Regions from separate parts of the Streptomyces sp. NPDC012508 genome, predicted to be linked through region 1. Evidence: riboswitches for the same ligand, from Rfam matches in the RefSeq annotation. Region 1 holds a riboswitch; the other holds the start of a gene.
What was found. Region 1 has a riboswitch for cobalamin ahead of ACFY8U_RS14060 (ribonucleoside-diphosphate reductase subunit alpha). Riboswitches for the same ligand answer to the same signal wherever they lie in the genome.
Positions count from the first base shown of each region.

Region 2: linked by a shared signal. The riboswitch ahead of metE (5-methyltetrahydropteroyltriglutamate--homocysteine S-methyltransferase) and the one ahead of ACFY8U_RS14060 (ribonucleoside-diphosphate reductase subunit alpha) in region 1 are both predicted to bind cobalamin.

Region 1 is NZ_JBIBEO010000003.1:780,622-786,386, reverse strand. It holds gene ACFY8U_RS14080 (GntR family transcriptional regulator) at 42-806, shown strand; gene ACFY8U_RS14075 (DUF3311 domain-containing protein) at 1,017-1,271, shown strand; gene mctP (monocarboxylate uptake permease MctP) at 1,268-2,887, shown strand; gene ACFY8U_RS14065 (GNAT family N-acetyltransferase) at 2,970-3,473, shown strand; cobalamin riboswitch at 3,520-3,654, shown strand; gene ACFY8U_RS14060 (ribonucleoside-diphosphate reductase subunit alpha) at 3,782-5,765, shown strand, end outside.
Region 2 is NZ_JBIBEO010000002.1:942,233-947,997, reverse strand. It holds gene metE (5-methyltetrahydropteroyltriglutamate--homocysteine S-methyltransferase) at 1-2,053, opposite strand, end outside; cobalamin riboswitch at 2,213-2,424, opposite strand; gene ACFY8U_RS10325 (hypothetical protein) at 2,573-4,114, opposite strand; gene ACFY8U_RS10320 (hypothetical protein) at 4,111-5,765, opposite strand, start outside.

The DNA of each region.
Region 1 (5,765 bases):
AGCCGGTGACGGCAGCAGCACAGGAGTCGGGAAGGCAGGCCATGGCCACGGACGCGGGCAGCACGGAGAAAGAGGGCGGGGTCGCCACCCGCACCGCCCGCGTGCCCAAGTACTACCGACTGAAGCGGCATTTGCTCGACATGACGGAGACCCTGCCGCCCGGCACTCCCGTCCCGCCGGAGCGCACACTCGCCGCGGAGTTCGACACCTCGCGCACCACCGTGCGCCAGGCCCTGCAGGAGCTGGTCGTCGAGGGCCGGCTCGAAAGGATCCAGGGCAAGGGCACGTTCGTCGCCAAGCCCAAGGTCTCGCAGGCGCTCCAGCTCACCTCGTACACCGAGGACATGCGGGCACAGGGCCTCGAGCCCACCTCGCAGCTGCTGGACATCGGGTACGTGACGGCCGACGACACCCTCGCCGGGCTGCTCGACATCTCGCCCGGCGGACGCGTGCTGCGGATCGAGCGGCTGCGGCTGGCGAGCGGTGAGCCGATGGCGATCGAGACCACGCACCTTTCGGCCAAGCGCTTCCCGGCGCTCCGCCGTTCCCTGGTGAAGTACACCTCGCTCTACACGGCGCTGGCCGAGGTCTACGACGTGCACCTCGCCGAGGCCGAGGAGACCATCGAGACCTCGCTGGCGACCCCGCGCGAGGCGGGCCTGCTCGGTACGGACGTGGGCCTGCCGATGCTGATGCTCTCCCGCCACTCGCTGGACGCCCAGGGCGAGCCGGTCGAGTGGGTGCGCTCGGTGTACCGCGGCGACCGGTACAAGTTCGTGGCCAGGCTCCAGCGACCCAACGGCTGAGCGGAACACGCCATTTCGGCGTGAACCGATGCCCCGGCACATCCGTGAGGAGTGTCGGGGCTTTGTCGTGTCCGCAGGGCCGCAGAGATCGACACCCGTCCGTTATTCGGACGGGGGTTCCAGGGAACGAAACAGTCCCCTAGATTTCACGCGCATTACGCAGGTGATCCATGCGATCCATGGTGTTCAGCGAGGGGACGGAGTCGCCGTATGTCTGAAGTGACACAAGGGAAACAACCGGTCGTCACACCGGTCCGCGTGGTGGTGGCGCTCTGTCTGATCGCGCCATTCGTGGCGATGCTCTGGGTGAGCTCGTACGCGAAGGTCGAACCGACCTTCGCCGGCATCCCGTTCTTCTACTGGTACCAGATGGCCTGGGTCGTCATCTCGACCGTGCTGACCATGATCGCTTACAAGCTGTGGCAGCGTGACCAGCGCGCCCGCAAGGAAGGTGCGTCGAAGTGAAGGACGGCGTGAACGGCGTAGCGCTCGCCGTCTTCATCTTCTTCTTCCTGGCCGTCACGGTCATGGGCTTCCTGGCCTCGCGCTGGCGCAGAGCCGAGAACGAGAACAGCCTCGACGAATGGGGTCTCGGCGGCCGCTCGTTCGGCACCTGGGTGACCTGGTTCCTGCTCGGCGGCGACCTGTACACCGCGTACACCTTCGTCGCCGTCCCCGCGGCGATCTACGCGGCGGGCGCGGCGGGCTTCTTCGCCGTGCCGTACACGATCCTGGTCTACCCGCTGATCTTCACCTTCCTGCCCCGCCTCTGGTCGGTGTCGCACAAGCACGGATACGTCACCACCTCGGACTTCGTCCGTGGCCGGTTCGGCTCCAAGGGCCTCTCGCTCGCGGTCGCCGTCACCGGCATCCTCGCGACCATGCCGTACATCGCGCTCCAGCTGGTCGGCATCCAGGCCGTCCTGGACGTGATGGGCGTGGGCGGCGGCGAGACCACGCACTGGTTCATCAAGGACCTGCCGCTGCTCATCGCCTTCGGTGTCCTCGCGGCGTACACCTACTCCTCGGGTCTGCGCGCCCCGGCGCTCATCGCCTTCGTGAAGGACACGCTGATCTACATCGTCATCGCGGTGGCGATCATCTACATCCCGATCAAGCTGGGCGGCTTCGACGAGATCTTCGCCAAGGCCGGCGAGGCGTACGCGACGATCAACCCGGCGACCGAGAAGCCGCGCGGCGCGCTGGTCCCCGGCGAGATGGGCCAGTGGGGCTACGCGACGCTCGCGCTCGGCTCGGCGCTCGCGCTCTTCATGTACCCGCACTCGATCACGGCGACGCTCTCCTCGCGCAGCCGTGACGTGATCCGCCGCAACACCACGATCCTGCCGCTCTACTCGCTGATGCTGGGCCTGCTGGCGCTGCTCGGCTTCATGGCGATCGCCGCCGGGGTCAAGGTCTCCAACGGCCAGCTGGCGATCCCGCAGCTCTTCGAGAACATGTTCCCGGACTGGTTCGCGGGTGTGGCCTTCGCCGCCATCGGCATCGGCGCGCTGGTGCCGGCCGCGATCATGTCGATCGCCGCCGCCAACCTCTTCACCCGCAACATCTACAAGGACTTCCTGAAGCCGGACGCCACGCCGGAGCAGGAGACCAAGGTGTCCAAGCTGGTGTCGCTGCTGGTGAAGGTCGGCGCGCTCGCCTTCGTCCTCACCATGGACAAGACGGTCGCGATCAACTTCCAGCTGCTCGGCGGCATCTGGATCCTGCAGACCCTCCCGGCGCTGGTCGGCGGTCTGTTCACCCGCTGGTTCCACCGCTGGGCGCTGCTCGCCGGCTGGGCCGTCGGCATGGTCTACGGCACGGCGGCGGCGTACGGCGTGGCCAGCCCGACCCAGAAGCACTTCGGCGGCTCGTCCGCCGAGATCCCGGGCATCGGCGAGATCGGCTACATCGGCCTCACCGCCTTCGTGATCAACGTGATCGTCACCGTCGTCCTGACCTTCGTCCTGAGGGCCGTCAAGGCGCCGGACGGCGTGGACGAGACCTCGCCGTCGGACTACACGGCGGACGCGGGCGACGCGGGCGTCAAGCCGCTGCCGAAGGTCGGCGCCGGTCACTGACCGTTCCGGTACGCGCGAGGGCCCGGGATCTCCGAGAGGAAATCCCGGGCCCTTCGCCGTACCCGCGAGGCAGACTGCGCCCATGGACCTCACCATCAGGGCGGTACGGCCCGAGGAGCACGAAGCCCTCGGCGACATCACCGCGCGCGCCTATCTCGACGACGGACACCTCGACTTCGGCGAGGACGACGACTACCTCCATCTGCTGCGGGACGTCACCCGGCGGGTCGCGGAGGCGGAGGTGCTCGTCGCCGTGGACGGCGCCGGCGCCGTGCTCGGCGGGGTGACCTTCGCCCGGGGCGGCGAGGAGTGGGCCGACATCGCGGGCGAGGGCGAGGCCGAGTTCCGGATGCTCGCCGCGGCGAAGGACGCGCGGGGCCGGGGTGTCGGCGAGGCGCTCGTACGGGCCTGTGTGGAGCGTGCGCGGGAGAGCGGGGGCTGCCGTCGCGTGGTGCTCTCCACGCAGCCCCGGATGGCCTCGGCGCACCGGATCTACGAGCGGATGGGCTTCGTCCGCACGCCCGGCCGGGACTGGACACCCGTGCCCGACATGGACCCGCTGCTCACCTATGCCCTGGAGCTCTGACTCCCCAACGACACAACATGTGGGGGGTGCTTCGAGGAGCGCCCCCCACATGTATGCTCATGCTCGCTGTCCTCGCAGGGGAATCCGGTGGAAATCCGGAACTGTCCCGCAACGGTGTGGTTTCTGCGTGCTTGTGCGCGCGGGCCGAGTCCGAAGACCTGTGGGCAGCGCGCCCGGTCCGTCCGTTCCGGGTGCCACAGACGTCCGGGCCTCGCGGAGTGGGCCGTGGCGCGGCCCTCCCCTGTCTACGGGTTGGCCGCCGCCCGCCTCCCTCCGCCGGCCCCGAGCCGAGCGAGGAGAGCCCCCACGTGACCATCGCGCCCGCCGATCCGGCCGCAGCGATCGAGAGCGACGGCAACGAGAGCGACGGACCCGGGACCGTGCTTCTGCGGACCCTGACCGACCTCACCGCCGACCTCACCGACACCGACCCGGGCAAGGTCGCCGCCGCCGCGCTGCGGGGCCGCAACGCCGGTTCGGACGAGGCGGAGCTGCGCGAACTGGCCACGGAGGCGGCCGCGGGTCTGATCGCCGAGGACCCGGCGTACTCCCGGCTCGCCGCCCGGCTGCTCACGATCACGATCGCCGACGAGGCGGCCTCGCAGGGCTCGGTCACCTTCTCCGCCTCCGTCACGGTCGGTCACCGCGAGGGCCTGATCGCCGACCGTACGGCCGAGTTCGTCCGGCTGCATGCCGAGCGGCTCGACGCGCTCATCGACGCGGCCGCGGACGACCGCTTCGGCTACTTCGGTCTGCGGACCCTCTACTCCCGCTACCTCCTGCGCCACCCGATCACCCGCCAGGTGATCGAGACCCCGCAGCACTTCATGCTGCGCGTCGCCTGCGGCCTCGCCGAGGACGACTCCACGCGCGCGCTGGACGAGGTCGCCGCGCTCTACGGGCTGATGAGCCGGCTGGACTACCTGCCCTCCTCCCCCACGCTCTTCAACTCCGGCACCCGCCACCCGCAGATGTCGTCCTGCTACCTCCTCGACTCCCCGCTGGACGAGCTGGACTCCATCTACGACCGGTACCACCAGGTCGCGCGGCTCTCCAAGCACGCGGGCGGCATCGGGCTCTCGTACTCCCGCATCCGCGCGCGCGGTTCGCTCATCCGCGGCACCAACGGGCACTCCAACGGCATCGTGCCGTTCCTGAAGACGCTGGACGCCTCGGTGGCGGCCGTGAACCAGGGCGGGCGGCGCAAGGGCGCGGCCGCGGTCTACCTGGAGACCTGGCACGCGGACATCGAGGAGTTCCTGGAGCTGCGCGACAACACCGGCGAGGACGCCCGGCGTACGCACAACCTGAACCTGGCCCACTGGATCCCGGACGAGTTCATGCGCCGGGTCAACGCGGACGCCGAGTGGTCGCTCTTCTCCCCGGCCGACGTGCCCGAGCTGGTCGACCTGTGGGGCGACGAGTTCGACGCCGCCTACCGGGCCGCCGAGGCGAAGGGCCTGGCCCGCAAGACCATGCCGGCCCGTGATCTGTACGGCCGGATGATGCGGACCCTGGCCCAGACCGGCAACGGCTGGATGACCTTCAAGGACGCCTCGAACCGTACGGCCAACCAGACCGCGGAGCCGGGCCACACGGTCCACTCCTCCAACCTCTGCACGGAGATCCTGGAGGTCACGGACGACGGCGAGACCGCCGTCTGCAACCTGGGGTCCGTCAACCTCGGCGCTTTCGTCGTCGGTTCGGACATCGACTGGGAGCGGCTCGACGCGACCGTCCGTACGGCCGTCACCTTCCTCGACCGGGTCGTGGACATCAACTTCTACCCGACCGAGCAGGCGGGCCGCTCCAACGCCCGCTGGCGGCCGGTGGGCCTGGGCGCGATGGGCCTCCAGGACGTCTTCTTCCAGCTGAAGCTGCCCTTCGACTCCGCCGAGGCGCGGGCGCTGTCGACCCGTATCGCGGAGCGGATCATGCTCGCCGCGTACGAGGCATCCACCGACCTCGCCGAGCGCAACGGGCCGCTGCCGGCCTGGGACAAGACCCGCGCGGCCCGCGGTGTCCTGCACCCCGACCACTACGACGTGGAGCTGAACTGGCCCGAGCGCTGGGCGGCCCTGCGCGAGCGGATCGCCGCGGTCGGCATGCGCAACAGCCTGCTGCTCGCCATCGCGCCGACGGCGACGATCGCCTCGATCGCGGGCGTGTACGAGTGCATCGAGCCGCAGGTCTCCAACCTGTTCAAGCGCGAGACGCTCTCGGGTGAGTTCCTCCAGGTCAACTCGTACCTGGTGGAGGAGCTCAAGAGGCTCGGCGTGTGGGACGCGCAGA
Region 2 (5,765 bases), on a different contig from region 1:
GGGAGCGGGCGGCCTCCAGGCTGATGACGTCGGCGTCGAGGTCGTCGATCGCCTGGACGATGTCGCCGAACTCCGCGTAGCACATGTGCGTGTGGATCTGGGTGTCCGGCCGTACGCCGCCGGTGGTGAGCCGGAAGGCCTCCGTCGCCCACGCCAGATAGGCGGCGTGGCCGGCGGCCCGCAGCGGCAGCGTCTCGCGAAGGGCCGGCTCGTCGACCTGGATGACGGACACGCCTGCCGCTTCGAGGTCCTCGACCTCGTCGCGCAGGGCGAGCGCCACCTGCCGCGCGGTCTCGCCGAGCGGCTGGTCGTCCCGTACGAACGACCAGGCGAGCATGGTGACCGGACCGGTCAGCATGCCCTTGACCGGCTTCGAGGTCTGCGACCGGGCGTACGCCGTCCAGCGCACCGTCATCGGCTCGGGGCGGGAGATGTCCCCGGCCAGAACCGGAGGCCTGACGTAACGGGTGCCGTAGGACTGCACCCAGCCGTGCCGGGTGGCCAAGTAGCCCGTCAGCTGCTCCGCGAAGTACTGCACCATGTCGTTGCGTTCGGGCTCCCCGTGCACCAGGACGTCGACCCCCACCAGCTCCTGGAAGGCGAGGACCTCGCGGATCTCGTCCTTGATCCGCTCCTCGTACCCTTTGGCGCCGATCCGGCCGGCCCGCAGCTCGGCCCGCGCGGTGCGCAGCTCGGGCGTCTGCGGGAACGACCCGATGGTCGTCGTCGGCAGCAGGGGAAGGCGCAGACGGGCGCGCTGCGCGGCGGCTCGCTCCGCGTACGGGTGCGAGCGCCGCCCGTCGGCGTCGGTGACGGCGGCGGTACGGGCCCGCACGGCGGGATCCCTGGTCAGTGCGGACCCGGCCCGTGAGGCCAGGTCGGCCCGGTTCGCCGCGAGTTCGGCCGCGATGGCGGCCGTGCCCCGGCCGAGTCCGCGCGCCAGAACGGCGATCTCCGCCGTCTTCTGGCGGGCGAAGGCGAGCCAGCGGGCGACCTGCGGATCGATGTCCCGCTCGGCGGTGGCGTCCAGCGGTACGTGCAGAAGGGAACAGGAGGCGGCGACGTCCACCTGGCCGGCGAGGCCGAGGAGCGTGCCGAGAACGGCCAGGGACTTCGTGAGGTCGTTGATCCAGATGTTGCGGCCGTCGACGACGCCCGCGACCAGCCGCTTGCCGGGCAGGCCGCCGACGGAGGCGAGGTCGTCGAGGCTGGCGACGCCCGACTCGGTGAAGTCGAGGGCCAGTCCTTCGACCGGCGCCTTGGCCAGGACGCCCAGCGCGTCGCCGAGCCGCCCGAAGTAGGAGGCGGCGAGCAGCTTCGGCCGGTCGGTCGCGGTGCCCAGGTCGCGGTAGGCGCGGGCGGCGGCGCTCAGCTCGGCCGGGGTGCGGTCCTGGACCAGGGCGGGCTCGTCGAGCTGGACCCACTCGGCGCCGGCCCCGCGGAGATCGGCGAGCACCTCGGCGTACACCGGCAGCAGGCGGTCCAGCAGGGTCAGCGGCTCGAAGTCCGGGGCCACGCCCGGCGCGGGCTTGGCCAGCAGCAGGTACGTGACGGGACCGACGAGGACCGGGCGGGCGGTGTGGCCGAGCGCCAGGGCCTCCTTCAGCTCGGTGACCTGCTTGCCCGAGTCGGTGGAGAAGACGGTGTCAGGGCCGAGTTCCGGGACCAGGTAGTGGTAGTTCGTGTCGAACCACTTGGTCATCTCCAGCGGGGCGGTGTCCTGGGTGCCCCGGGCCATCGCGAAGTAGCCGTCCAGCGCGTCGGCCGCGACCGCGGAGCGGTGCCGCTCGGGCACGGCGCCGACCATCACGGTGGTGTCGAGGACATGGTCGTAGTACGAGAAGTCGCCGGTCGGCACCTCGTGGATGCCGGCATCGGCCAGGTCCCGCCAGTTCGACCGGCGGAGGCCGGCCGCAGTCTCCCGAAGGGCGTCGGCGCAGACGCGGCCCTTCCAGTAGCCCTCGACGGCCTTCTTCAGTTCGCGGTTCTGCCCCTGACGGGGATAGCCGTACACGGTGGCTCGTGCTGCCGCGGCTGCGGACTTCGGTGTCACGGAACTCTCCTTCGCGAGATGTGCCCTTGAACGCCCCGGTGACGGGACGCGGACGCGAAGGAACGCACGACCGGGCGGACCACGTCGCGGACCTGCCGCATGTGCCGCTCGAGATACGCCGACCCGCCCACGAGGTCACCGGGATCACCGCACGCGAACGGTCGCGTACGGGCAACGGGCAGGTCTTCGGACTCGCGGGCACGTCTGCCGAGGCAGACACCTAATGGCCGTCGCTTCCCAGACCCGTACGGGCCCAGTGCGTATGACGGCGGTCGTTCCCGCTCACCGCTGCGGGGCAGTCCCGGATTCCCACCGGGTTCCCTCTTACGACGCATCCCGCCATGGGGTCCCCCCATGCCGTTCAGGCCATGGGGGAGGACGGGGCGAACCAGCTGCAAGGGCCACCTTAGGCGGACGGACGGCGCCACCGCACACGCTTGCCCGCATTCCGGAACGCGCCGTGACGCGCCGGGCCGGCTCTCCTCCCGTATCCCGGCGCGTCGCGGGGGCCCGGCCGGGTCAGTTGCGGCTCGCGGTGCAGTCCGCCGGGGTGGGGCGGCCGGTCGGCCAGGCGAGGCCGACGAAGCGGATGCGGCCGGGCGCGTCGGGCGCGAGTTCCACCACGGAGACCGCCTTGTTGTACGGGTTGCCGTAGTTGTCCAGGCAGATCCAGCCGCTGGCGCCGTCGACCTTGCCCATCCCGTGCAGCCGCAGCCATGCGTCGCTGATCCGGCCCAGGGTGGGGATGACCGGGTCGCCGTCGTCACGCATCCGGATGGCGGTGACCGCGGTGAGCCCCGCGTCGTAGAACGTGATCGTCCGCGAGTCGGTGAGTTCCACCGGGCCGATGTCCCCGATCTCCTTGCCGGCCGCCAGCTCGGCCAGGGTGCGGAAGGCGGCCGCGGAGCCGCCCGTCGCGGGTGCCTCGGGGCCGCTCCAGGCGTCGGGGTGGGCGACCGCGGCGTACTGGAGCGTCACGCCCTTGCGGAAGGCGTTCCAGTCGAGGAGCTTGTCCGAGGAGAGGGTGGAGGCCCCGGAGCCGGTGATGATCGTGTACTTCTTCTCGGTGCAGCCCCGGTTGCCCAGTTCGTTGACGAACTGCCGTAGCTGGACGGGCCGTCCGGCGAAGTAGATGACCTTGGCCGCCGAGGTGCAGATGGTGTCGACCATCTGGTCGAAGGCGTTGGCGGTCGTGCCTTCCTCGTGGAACTCCTCGGGCGCCCGGTACTGCTCGGGGGCGCGGGGCGATCCGGCGGTCCGTTCGGCGAAGGCGCGCTTGAGCGCGTCGACGTAGTTGTCGCCGGTGCGGATGTCCTCGACGACCAGGGTGTGCTTGGGGTCGATGCCCTCGTTGAAGTGGGACAGGGCCCTGGCCTGGTCGGTCGTGGTGGGGACGACCCGGGCGAGGCCCGGGTACGCGTCGGGCCTCTGCGCACTGTTGCCCGAGTCGTCGGCGGTGATGGGACCGCCGACGACGGGAATACCACGCTCGCGGGTGAGATAGCCGATGGCGGCCTGGGTGGTGGCCGTGGAGACGTCGAAGCCGATCACGGCCCGGAGGTTGTCGGTCGCCGACTCCGACATGGTGCCGAGCTGTTCGGCGACGGGCCGCCAATGCGTGTGGCTGCGGCCGGGGTTGGCGAGCAGGAGCCGTATCGCCGGCTTCTTGCTGTTTGAGTCGTGGTTGGCGCGGTACTGCGCCAGGTAGGCGCCCTGCACCTCGTGGAGCGTCTTCTGCTGCTCGAAGGCCTGCGCAGGTGCCATCGGCAGCATCACGGCGACGGAGACGTGCGGTTCGCCCTTGATCCGCTCGTTCTCCGCCTTGATCCGCGCGCTGACCTCCCTGAGGTTGTCCGCGAAGACGAAACTGCCGTCGGTGACGCCCGTGCACTCCCGGGATCCCTCGGGTCCCCGTTCCTCGACGCCCTTGCCGCAGGCCGGATCCGGACCGAGGACGACGATGCCGGCCCATACGGCGGCGCCGAGCACGGCCAGGGCGACGACGAGGGCGGCCGCCTTGGTGAGCGGTCCGCCGGGGAGTCTTGCGATGAACGACGTCATGACGCGGCACCTTCCTGGACGGGCAGGTCGGGAGCCTGAACTCCGGCCCGCAGACGGGCAGGCCAGGCGGCGGACGCCTCGCGGTAGGCTGCGTGCGCGGCCTTGTTGCCGTACAGCGTCTCCAGCGCGATGCGGACGGTGGTCAGCTCGTCCTCGCGCGGCGCGAGGGTGAGCGGGTCGGAGAGCCGCCACAGCAGCGGCACCAGGGAGGCGATCGCGTCGTGGTGCGGCCCGGGAGGGTCGCTGCGGCAGGCGGTGCACGAGAGGAAGGGGCTCCCGGCCGGGGGCGCGTACCCCTCGCGCGGGTGGGGCGCTGAGCAGACGAGATTGAGCGACGTCAGCCATGCGCCGGGCGGGACGACGGTGAACCGGTGGTGCAGGACGCCGACCACCTCGTCGACCCGGCCCAGTGCCAGCGTGTGGTGCAGATACGTGTCGCCGCGCGGATCGCACAGGGAGCGCAGCCGGAGCTGGGTGTCGCGCCAGCGGTCGTGGGTGACGGCGGCGGCGAGCCGGTGCCGCAGCAGCAGATCGAGAGCACGGTCGCCGTCGAGACAGGAACGGGTCCGGTACTCGTCGGCCTCACGCACACGGACGGCGACCAGCTCCTCGGAGTGGTCCTCGGGATGGGAGTACGTCCACAGCCCGCGCCGGGTGCCAGCGTCGGCCGCGGCGGAGAGCAGCACCAGTCGCTCCCGTAACACCGGATCGGGCAGCAGCTTCGCGAGAAGCGCGGGCGCGGCCTCGTCGAGGAGTTCCCCGCCTCGTATCGTGCCCACCTCCTCGACACGGCGCACGGCCGCGTCCGCGAGGATGCGGGCGCTCGCCGCGCGGCCGCCGCTGTAGCGGGCGACGACGCGGGGGAGGTGGTCGGGGTAGTCGACGGAGCTGAGCATCTCCGCGATGTGGGCGGGTTCGATGTCGGGGATGCTCAGGACCAGCGGCCGCGCCGGCGGTACGGCGTCGCCGCCGACCTCGCTCAGCGGCGGGTAGCCGTGGCCCCTGCCGAGCAGCGTGGCGAGGGCCACGGGCCGGGTCGGGGCCTTGCCCGGCGCGGCGCCGTGTCCGGGGAGTCCGGCGTCGAGCAGGTCGAGGAAGACGCGTCCGACGTCGGTGTGGGCGTTGTCCAGAAGCAGCAGCGGGCGTGGCTTCCTGTTGAGCCTGCGCAGGGTGCCGTAGTTGGCGTCGATGTCGTCGAGGAGCGCGGCGACGAGGTGTTCCTCCGCGCTGCGTCTGCGGTCGTCGAGCCGGCGGAAGCCACGGACGAACTGGAAGAGCCGCTGCAGCGAGTCGCCCTGATAGCCCTGGTTGCGGTGCAGCCGGGCGCCCCACCAGGCGAGCGCGCCCTTGTCCGGCTCGCTCCGCACGAGCTGCGCCCGGGCGGTGTCGAGGACGATCCCGGCGATGGTGTCGAGGCCGGGGACGGCGGACAGGACCAGCGGGAGGTTGTCCGTGACGACGTCGAACCAGCGGCCGAGGCTCTCCCTGCGGCGCCGTACGTCGGGGTCCTCGGCGGTGATGAGGGTACGCAGATCGGCCTCGGCCCGGCGCAGATCGGGCGGTCGTACGTCGGTCTCGTCACTGTTCAGCGGCCGCCAGGCGGTGACGACGAGGAGGCCCAGCGACAGCCGTGGGAAGGCCATCGGCTTGC